3 regions of the Arthrobacter sp. 05L44 genome follow, and region 1 is predicted to be linked to each of the others. Evidence: riboswitches for the same ligand, from Rfam matches in the RefSeq annotation. Region 1 holds a riboswitch; each other region holds the start of a gene.
The links. A riboswitch is a leader RNA that binds a small molecule or an ion and turns the genes downstream of it on or off. The one in region 1 is predicted to bind cyclic di-AMP.
Positions count from the first base shown of each region.

Region 2: another riboswitch for cyclic di-AMP. It lies ahead of AC1DHY_RS11010 (NlpC/P60 family protein); the one in region 1 lies ahead of AC1DHY_RS14480 (aggregation-promoting factor C-terminal-like domain-containing protein).
Region 3: another riboswitch for cyclic di-AMP. It lies ahead of AC1DHY_RS06115 (NlpC/P60 family protein); the one in region 1 lies ahead of AC1DHY_RS14480 (aggregation-promoting factor C-terminal-like domain-containing protein).

Region 1 covers NZ_JBFTNS010000009.1:49,620-52,884, reverse strand. Annotated here, with positions in the region: gene AC1DHY_RS14485 (ArnT family glycosyltransferase) at 1-1,474, shown strand, start outside; cyclic di-AMP (ydaO/yuaA leader) riboswitch at 1,728-1,897, shown strand; gene AC1DHY_RS14480 (aggregation-promoting factor C-terminal-like domain-containing protein) at 1,896-2,621, shown strand; gene AC1DHY_RS14475 (VOC family protein) at 2,757-3,134, opposite strand; gene upp (uracil phosphoribosyltransferase) at 3,214-3,265, opposite strand, start outside.
Region 2 covers NZ_JBFTNS010000004.1:159,394-162,658, forward strand. Annotated here, with positions in the region: gene mobA (molybdenum cofactor guanylyltransferase) at 1-153, opposite strand, end outside; gene AC1DHY_RS11005 (HNH endonuclease) at 202-702, opposite strand; gene AC1DHY_RS11010 (NlpC/P60 family protein) at 959-1,714, opposite strand; cyclic di-AMP (ydaO/yuaA leader) riboswitch at 1,978-2,155, opposite strand; gene AC1DHY_RS11015 (M23 family metallopeptidase) at 2,283-3,101, opposite strand; cyclic di-AMP (ydaO/yuaA leader) riboswitch at 3,105-3,265, opposite strand, start outside.
Region 3 covers NZ_JBFTNS010000002.1:182,142-185,406, forward strand. Annotated here, with positions in the region: gene AC1DHY_RS06100 (Ig-like domain-containing protein) at 1-838, shown strand, start outside; gene AC1DHY_RS06105 (DNA alkylation repair protein) at 911-1,558, shown strand; gene AC1DHY_RS06110 (hypothetical protein) at 1,525-1,779, opposite strand; cyclic di-AMP (ydaO/yuaA leader) riboswitch at 1,981-2,146, shown strand; gene AC1DHY_RS06115 (NlpC/P60 family protein) at 2,151-2,903, shown strand; gene AC1DHY_RS06120 (dihydrofolate reductase family protein) at 2,986-3,265, opposite strand, start outside.

The DNA of each region.
Region 1 (3,265 bases):
GGCCGCCTACGCCGTGCTGCGCTCCATCCAGGACGCGCGTCTGCGGTGGCTACTGTTCGCCGGGGTGCTGCTGGGCTTCGGGTTCCTGACCAAGCAGCTTCAGGTGCTGCTGGTGGTTCCCGGGTTCGCCCTGGCGTACCTGCTCGCGGCACCGGCCGGAATCGGCAGGCGCGTCCTTCATCTCCTCGCCGCCGGCGGTGCAATGGCCGCCGCGGCGGGGTGGTGGCTGGTCGCCGTCGAGGTCATCCCGGCGCCGGACCGGCCGTATATCGGCGGGTCACAGAACAATTCCATCCTGGAGCTCACCCTTGGCTATAACGGCCTGGGCAGGCTCAGCGGGAACGAGACCGGGAGTGTGGGCGGCGGCAACGGCTGGGGCACCCCGGGCCTGTTCCGGCTGTTCAACACTGAGTTCGGCGGCCAGATTGCGTGGCTGATCCCCTCGGTGCTGTTGCTCGGCGCCGGGTTGTTCTGGCTGGGGCGGCGGGCCCCGCGGACCGACGCCGTCCGGACCTCCGTGATCATCTGGGGCTCGTGGGTCCTGGTCACCGGCCTGACCTTCAGCCTGATGGCCGGCATTATCCACCCGTATTACATGGTGGCGCTGGCTCCGGGGATCGCCGGACTGGCCGGGCTGGGCGGGGTTCTCCTGTGGCAGCGGCGGGAGCAGCCGGTGGCCGCCTTTGTGCTGGCCGGCGCCCTCGCCGCAGCCGGATTCATGGCCACCGCCCTCCTCGGCCGCACGCCGGCGTTCCTGCCGTGGTTGCGCTGGGTGGTCCTGCTGGGCGCCCTCGCGGCCGCGGCCCTGGTGCTGTTCGCCGGGGCACGGGGCGTTCTGGGGTCCGGTGGAGCGCGGGCGACGGGGCTTGGAGGCACGGGTCCCCGCACCGGCCCCGGCTCGCTTTCGCTCCTAACGCGCACGACGGCGTCCCTCGCAGTTGCCGTTGCCCTCTCCGGTCCGCTGGCGTACTCGGTATCCACCGCGGCCACAGCCCATAGCGGCGCGATCGTCTCTGCCGGCCCCGCGGTGTCCGGCCGCGGCGCACCCGGAATGGTGCCGGCATTTGGCGGTGCAGGCGGGTTTGGCGGTCCGGGCGGCGGCAGGGGTGGCGGGATGGGAGGTCTACTCGGCGCCAGCACGCCGTCGGACGCCCTCGTCACCCTGCTCAAGGCTGACGCCGGCACCTTCACCTGGGCGGCCGCCGTCGTCGGCTCCAACAACGCTGCCGGCTACCAGCTGGCCACGCAGCTGCCCGTGATGGCCGTGGGCGGATTCAACGGGACGGACCCGGCCCCGACGCTTGAACAGTTCCAGCAGTACGTGGCCGCCGGGAAGATCCACTACTTCATCGCCGGGACCATGATGCAGGGCGAAACGGGCTCGGACGACGCCGCCCGGATCGCCTCGTGGGTCGCGGCCAACTTCACGGCCCAGAGTGTCGGTGGGACCGAGGTGTACCTGCTGGCGGGGTAGCCGCCGCCGACGCACCCCGCCATTTCGACGGTTCCTTGCCGACTCGACGTTCATAAGCGTCGAGTGGGCGCGGAACCGTCGAAACGGGGCCGATGGCGGCGACGGAGACGGCCTCAGCACAGACCAGGTCTGCGGCAAGACGCCACGCTGCAGCTCGTGATCTCCGTTACCAAAATGTGACTTCTGAATGAAAGTACAGTACCGTTTTAGAGTGCGGCAATCGATCTGGCCGCATATCCGGATTGACGCCATGCTCTGCCGCTTCCCGGATTCCGATGGACCAGGCAGAGGCGGGGGACCCAGTGTTCCCGGGCATTCTGCATCCATGCACCCAAGGGGTTAAGCCGCACGTCGATTATCCGTGCGGCCGGATATTGCATCCGAACCCGACAGCTAACTCCGTAGGCGTTGAGAGGCGAACATGACTGAATTCAAGGTACAAACGCGCCCCGAGGGCGCTAAACGCACATCCGACGCCGACACCGCGCGTCACCGGGCCGAGCCGTCCAAGCGTTCGTCGGCCCTGTCGCGGGTCGGCACCCGCTCCAACGGCAAGCGTGCCGCCGTCGTTGCCACCGCATTCGCCGTCCTGCTGGGGGCCGGCGCCGCGGGGCAGGCTTCCGGTACGTCCGCCCACACCACTGAGGCGGCCAAGGACTCGAAGGCTTCGCTGGAGACCCTGGACTTCGAACGCGTCGGAAGCACCAGCACACCGTCGCCCACGGCCATGAGTGTCGAGGCCCAGGCCTCCACGGTCAAGCCCGCCAAGGCTCCCGCCGCAGCGGCTCCGAAACCGGCTGCCGCCCCGGCGCCCGCTCCCACTAAGCCGGTGGCAGTCGACGACCCCGCAGGCGCCCAGGCCTACGCCGCGTCCCAGCTGCCCGCCCACGGCTGGGCGCCGAGCGAGATGCAGTGCCTGATGAAGCTCTGGACCCGGGAATCGGACTGGAAGACCACCGCCACCAACGCCAGCAGCGGCGCCTACGGTGTGGTGCAGTCGCTGCCGGCCGAGAAGATGGCCAGCGCCGGCGCCGACTACCTGACCAACTACAAGACCCAGATCAACTGGGGCCTGCAGTACGTCCAGGAACGCTACGGTTCGCCGTGCGGTGCCCTGAACTTCCACTACGCGAACAACTGGTACTAAGAAACACCCCGCGGCCCTGCCGCACATAAAGCTCAGGCGAGGCCCCGGATCCACTGGATCCTGGGCCTCGCCCTCGTCTGCCGTCATTTGTCGCCGGCCGCGGCCCGCGAGCCCCGCGGCCGGGTGCGAGCCCCGCTAGCCGTTCGTGCGGCCGGGGATGTACTGCACGGCCCATTTGTTGCCGTCCGGGTCGGCGAAGTACAGGAAGTGCCCCCAGTCCTGGACGTCGACGTCGCTGACGTCCACACCGTTGTCCTTCAGCTGCCGGTGCGCGGCCTGGATATCGCTGACCACCAGCTGGAGGCTGGGCGCAGTGCCGGGCGGGGCATCTATGAGGCCCTCGCCGATCGCAATCGAACACCCGGAGCCCGGCGGAGTCAGCTGGACAAACCGGATGCCTTCCGAGGGGCGCTCGTCGTAGTCGGCGTTGAAGCCCACCTTGTTGACGTAGAAATCCTTGGCCCGGTCCACGTCGGACACCGGCACCATAACAAGTTCAAGTTTCCAGTCCATGGGCACAGGCTAGCCCGGGACACGTTTCGCCGGAACCCCCGACGCCGGCACCCGCGAACGAATACCGGCGGACGGAAGCCTAGACCGCGATCCCGTACAGGCGGTCGCCGGCGTCGCCCAGGCCGGGCACA
Region 2 (3,265 bases), on a different contig from region 1:
GTCCGGGCCGACCACCACCGTACGGCGGGCGCCCCGGGCGGCGCGCAGGGTCCGCTCCAGCAACGTGGCGCCGTCCACCGTGAACCGGGCCTTAGGTGCGCCTCCGAGCCGGGAGGACCGTCCCCCGGCGAGAATTACGGCGTCGAATTCCACCCGCCCAGCCTAGCCGCCCGTGCGCCGGAGCGCTGCCGGGCGCGGGACTTAGTGCGCCTTTTCGGGGAGCAGGAACGGATCCCAGGCCGGGGCTGGCTTCTCCAGCTCTTTGATCTGCCAGATCGTGCCCCTGGGCGGACCCGGCACAAATCCGAGCTTCCAGCCCATTTCGGCGGGGGTGTGGTCGCCCTTGGCATTGTTGCAGCGCAGGCACGCGGCCACAAGGTTCTCCCACGAGTCGGCCCCGCCGCGGGACTTGGGCTGCACGTGGTCAATGGTGTGGGCGGCCTTGGAGCAGTAGGCGCAGCGGTGGCCGTCACGGCGGAGGACGCCCCGCCGGCTGACGGCGGTGAGGGTGTTGTAGCGGGGGCGGATGTAGCGGTTGAGCAGGATGACCGACGGGCGCCCGAGGATCTCTTGCGGGCCCACTACGGGATCATCCCCCTCGGCCACCACACTGGCCTTCCCTGTTAGCACAAGGACCAGCGCCCGGCGGAAGGTGACTACCGCCAGCGGTTCATATCCAGCATTCAGAACGAGAGTGCGCATCCGCATACCTCTTCACGGCCGCACCCGCCAGGGGCACGAGGGCCGGCTGCCCTGTGCATGGTCGGGCTATGGATCGACACCACAAGAGTAAACACGGATCGCCCGGATCACCGAATTTATTCGTCGCGGATCTATCGCGCCGCGTCCGGAGCGGGTCTCCCCCGACGGCGGTGGGGCCGGCGCCGTACATGGCAAAGGACCCCTGCCGCCGGGCAGGGGTCCTTTGAAATGCTGTGGCCGTAGGCCGGGGTAAGTCCTAGCCGCCGACGCGGATGAAGACCGGGCCGGAGCCGACGTTGACGCTGTACAGCGCGGTGGTTCCGCCGTTCCAGCCGCCGTGAACGGCCATGCCGTTGCCGACGTAAACAGCGATGTGGGCCATGCCCATGCCGCCGTTCTGGTAGTAGGCGAGGTCGCCCGGCTGAGCCTCAGCGGCGCTCACGGTGCGGCCCAGGGAGAGGTAGCCAGCCGGCCAGCCGTGGTAGTGGACGCCCACTGCGGCCAGTGCGTTGGTCACCAGCATGGTGCAGTCCTGGGACACACCGATCTGTGCGTAGGCAGCGGCGGCGATCGAGGCGCCCATGCCGCTGACGGCGGCCGGTGCCTTCGCGTCCAGCGATGCGGTGACCGCGGTGCCAGTGCCGGTACCGGTGGTGGTTCCGGCTTCCTGCACGTTGACAACCGGCTTGGCTTCCTCAACAACGGGAGCCGGTGCGGTGGTGACTGCCGGCTTCTCGTAGGAGATGGCGATGCTGGAGGCCGCAGAGATGGTGGCCGGTGCGTTGGACTGTACTTCCGTGGCGGAAGCGGAGGTCGATTCGCGCTGAACGTTGGTCTCGGCAGCGTTGGCTGCGATACCGCTGGTCAGTACCAGGCCGGAGGCAGCAGCGATAACCGCGGCCTGGCGACCCATACCACCGGCGTTGTCGCCGACGGCCTTAGCAATGACAGCCAGCGAGTTGGTCTTGGTGACCTCCGCGCGGTGGCGTGCAATGTTTGCACGAGTAGTCATTTAGTTCTCTCTTTCGTGATCCTTGTGTCCGCGCGCTTGACAGGCGGGACTGAGGACGCTCCGGCATCTTGGGGGTACGCCGGATCGCCCCGAAACGGGTTTCTTAGCGAAGGGTGTACTGCGAAGACGCGCCAAAAGCGGGAACTGCGTTTACTGATCCAGTCCGGGCGCCGGCAAGGGCAGCGCGGAGCATGGAGTTCAGCGGGCTCATCTGAGCCTCGCTGGCGCGAGAACGCGCAGCATTGTGGCGTGAAGACACGAAAGTAGCCTCTCCCAATGCCTACGAGGTGAGCTGTCGGATTCGGATGGGAGTCACCCGGCCGCGCTGCTTCCTGGGAAGCTTTGCGACTTAACCCCTAGGTCTTCTTGCGAAGACCAAAATTGGTTCCCCCGCCCCTGCCAGACGATGTGATGCGAACGGACCTTGAGCGGTGGCAGAGTTAGGCAATCCACTCAAGAGCGCCAACTTCGGAGAAGTTGGCGTGCTTCATACGGTACAGCAGTTGGGACTCAATGTCACATTCAGATCACGGCGTGTCACAGAAATGCGAGTGGTCCCTCGGGTTGGCTAAAGCCAGCCCAGCGGGTCAACGACTTCCCCATTAACCATCACCTCGAAGTGGAGGTGGCAGCCGGTGGAGGCGCCGGTGGTCCCGCTCATCGCCACGACATCTCCGCGTGAGACCTGCTGGCCTACGTGGACGTTGGATGACGACAAGTGGTTGTACGTGGTCTCCAGGCCATTGCCATGGTCGATCACGATGCGGTTGCCGCCCCCGTAGGGGTGCCAACCGGAAAAGGTAACGGTGCCGCTCGCAGCGGCGTGCACGGCCGTGCCGCACTGGGCGACATAGTCCTGGCCGCGGTGGAACTCGCCGACGGCCCCGGTGATGGGGCTGATGCGGTAGCCGAAGGGTGAAGCGGTGACCATCACGTCCAGCGGCGCGCCCAGGCTGCCTGCCGACGCTGCCCGGGTGATGGAGCCGGCCGACTGTGCGCTGAGCAGCTGCTTGAGCTTGCTGTCCGGATCGCCCTTGGTGGTCACGGCGGTGCGGTTGAAGTTGATCGCGGCCGCTGCGGCCTTGACTTCCGGCTGTGCCGCGGCGGAAACGGAGCCGGACCGGGCCGTGTCGGTGGCCATCGCGGGGCCGGTGGCCGGCACGGCAACGGTGAGCACCAGACCGGTGGCAGCCAGGGCAATGCCCGCCTTCTGCCCGACGCCGCTGACGGCGGCAAAGTCGGTCACCTGCCGGAACGGGCTGCGCCTGCCGCGGCGTTCGTCGCGGCGCGCATCGCGCGGGCGCTCGTCGTGTACGACGGCGGCCGGGCGCGGCTCCGGAGCGGGACCGGTCGCACGACGGCGGCCCCTGACGGTCTGGATGGTCAAGAAGGTTCCTCTCTGGAAAGCCTGCGAAGTTAGCTGTCGGATTCGGGTCAGAGAGTTCAAAGACCCGGTCCGCCGGTGCAAGCATTCAGGCGCAGGGGTGTCCAGGGACATTCCTGCGAAAGCGCTTGCCGCTAGCGGACTTCACCCCAAGGCTGCTGGTTCAG
Region 3 (3,265 bases), on a different contig from region 1:
CACCACCAATCCCATCGCCGAAGGCCTCGTGATCCCCGCGGGTGAATCCGCCTACCAGAGCGTCACGTTCAAGCCCACGGCGGTCGGCCAGGCCGGAACCGCGGACACCTACTACCTGATTACCGCCGACGACGGGCAGGGCGCGCAGAAGGTCATGCTCACCGGGGCCGGCGTCGATGACCCCATCGCCCTGAAGGCCTACCAGACCGGCGCCGGCGACCCGAGGTCGGTTTTGGGCAGGTCGCTGACCCTGGAGTACCCGGTCGGGGCAGGAAAGTGCCAGGACTACGTCAAGGGCGTCATCTGCTGGTCCCAGGCCACCGGGGCGCACTGGGTGGGCGGCGCCATCTACGCCCGCTACAAGGCCATGGGCGGGGCCGCCGGAATCCTCGGGTTCCCGACCACTGACCAGCTGACCACCCCGGACACGATCGGCCGGTACGGCCACTTCTCCGGCTCGGGCGGGGCCTCGATCTACTGGTCACCCGCCACCGGGGCGCACTACATTGTGGGGGTCATCCGGGCCAAGTGGACGGCGATGGGCCGGGAGCGCGGCCCGCTCGGTTATCCGACGCAGGACGAGACCCGCACCCCGGACGGGCTGGGACGCTACAACCACTTCGCCGGCTCGTCCGGATCGTCCATCTACTGGACCGCGAAGACAGGCGCCCACTTTGTCCTGGGCGCGATCCGCGGCCGCTGGACTGCCCTGGGCAGGGAAAGCGGACGGCTCGGGTACCCCACCACGGATGAGTACGCGGTCACCGTCGGCCGGGCCTCGGACTTCCAGCGGGGCCGGCTGACCTGGAACCGGACAACCAGGCTGGTCACCGGCTGAGACGGGCCACGGCCGCCGCGCGGCGCACCGCAGCGGCGGCACACCCCGGCGGCGGCACGACAGAATGGACCCATGAGCGAGGCCGGTGAATTCATTGACTCGGCCCTGCAGCGGGAGGGCTCGTGGCAGCGGGCGGAGGAGGCCCGGGCCCGTTTCGGGACCGGGCTGGCAAGCTACGGTTCATCCGTCGGGGCCATCCGGGGAACGGTCCGGGACGCACTGCGGCGGTACCGGAACCTAAGCCATGACGACATCACCGCCCTCTGCTCGGAACTGTGGGAGGCGCCCGTCTTCGAGCGCCGGTTCGCCGCCGTCGTCCTGCTCCAGTCCCGCCTTCCGGTGCTGGATAACTCGGACCTGACCCGGATCGAAGGTTTCCTGCGGACCGCGCGCCTGCGCGAGCTGGCCGATCCGCTGGCGACCGACGTCGTCGGGCCGCTCACCGCAGGCCTCGCCGGCCAGAACCGTTCCCGCGCGGAGGCCGTGCTGGGCCGCTGGCTGCAGGATCCGGACGATTGGCTGCGGCGGGCCGCCCTGCTGGCCCCGCTCCGCGGGCTCCGGGCCGGGGACGGCGACTGGGACCGCTGGCAGCGGCAGGCGGGGCTGGCCCGGACGGGGACCGCGGACGACGCCGGGCTGGTCCGGGAAGCAGTCGAAACGGGCGGTACGGAAAAGGCGAAGAGCGGTTACGTGCCGGGCCGGCGCTCCACCACGGCGTAGGCTTTCCCGTCCAGGAACTGCCAGTCCGTGACCACCATAAACCCCAGCGCGTCCACCCGGTCGTTCAGGACGTGCACATCGAAGCCCCCGTCACGCGGCTCGGCGTCCCAGGTGCCGACATGGATCTCGGTTCCTTCCAGGACCAGCAATTCGGTGTTGACATCAAAATCCTCCCGGGGCTGGTCGCTCAGCTGGCAGATTGCCACACAGGGACTGGTCATGTTCGGGCCTCCGCTCCGGGAACGCTGGATGCCTTCATCCTATGCGCGGCGGGGCACCCGGACGTAGGGAAATTTTGCCGCCACAACACGGTCCCGTTACCTGAATGTGACAATCCGGCGCGGAGTCGTTACCGTTGATGGGTGCCTGTTTGTATCCGATACGGGCGCTCCCGAGCCGATTGCCTAACTCTGCCGCGGCCCGGGATCCGAATGCAACCATCTGGCAGAGACGGGGAAACCACTTTCGACCTGCGCTCTTAGCGGGTCTTGGGGTGAAGCCGCACAGCGTCCGTTTCAGACGGGCCCGCGGCCGGGTGCCTCCCATCCGAATCCGACAGCTCACCTCGCAGGCATTGGGAGAGGCAACATTCATGTCTTCAAGCATTACTTCTGCGCGCCATCGCTCCGACGCAACCGCCGGGCGGGGTTCAGCATTCTCGGTCAAGTCCGGCACCATCGGCCGCCAGGCCGCGGTGATCTTCGCAGCCTCCGGCCTGGTCCTCACCAGCGGCATGGCCGCCAACGCCGCCACCGCACCGGCCGAGCGTGACGCCGCCCCGGCATCCTCCGTGGACGTCGGCAGCAAGGTTTCGGCGCCCGTCTCGGCGGACTCCGCCGTGCGCATCAGCTTCGACCGCCCGGCAGTCGCCACCACGCCGGCACCCGTCATCGAACAGCCGAAGCCCGTGGCTGCGGCACCGGCTCCCGCCGCCGTCCCCGCCCCTGTGGTTGCCCAGGCTCCGGCCGCACCCCAGATCACGGTCCAGGCAAAGGCTGCAGTCGCACCTGCCCCGGCAGCCGGCGGAGTCAACGCCGCGATGCTCTCGGCCGCCTACAGCCAGATCGGTATCACCCAGGACTGCACCGCCATGGTCGAAAAGGCCCTGGGCGCAGCCGGCATCCCGGTGGGCGACCTTGGTCCGCAGCAGTTCATGAACTACGGCAAGGTTGTCAGCACCCCGCAGCCTGGCGACATGATCGTCCAGTCCGGCCACGTGGCCATCTACGCCGGCGACGGCCAGGCCATCAGTGGTGGCATGAACGGCAGCAACCAGACCATCAAGCACCCCCTGTCGTGGCTCACCGCCACCGGCAGCGTGACGTTCGTCCGCGCCGGCGCCTAATTACCGCGCAAGGCCTCTTTCCAAGGCCGGCGGCCGGTTGCCCTCGGGCACCCGGCCGCCGGCCTTTTGGTGTTTTGAACGCCTAGCTGCCGTACCGCAGCAGGACCACGCCGTTGCCGAACCTGCGGGTTTCAGCGAGGGCCATTGCCGTCCTGCCCTCCGCAGGCTTGAACAACGGCTTACCCCGGCCCAGCAGGACGGGATGGACAAAGATCCAGTACTCGTCGATCAGTCCGTGCCGGCGGAAAGTGTCTGCAAGTTCCGCGCCGCCGAGCGCCAGGTCCCCGCCGGGCTCGGCCTTGAGCGCCAGCACCTCCTCCGCAACGACGTCGCGCACCACCGTGGTGTTCCAGCCGGCTTCC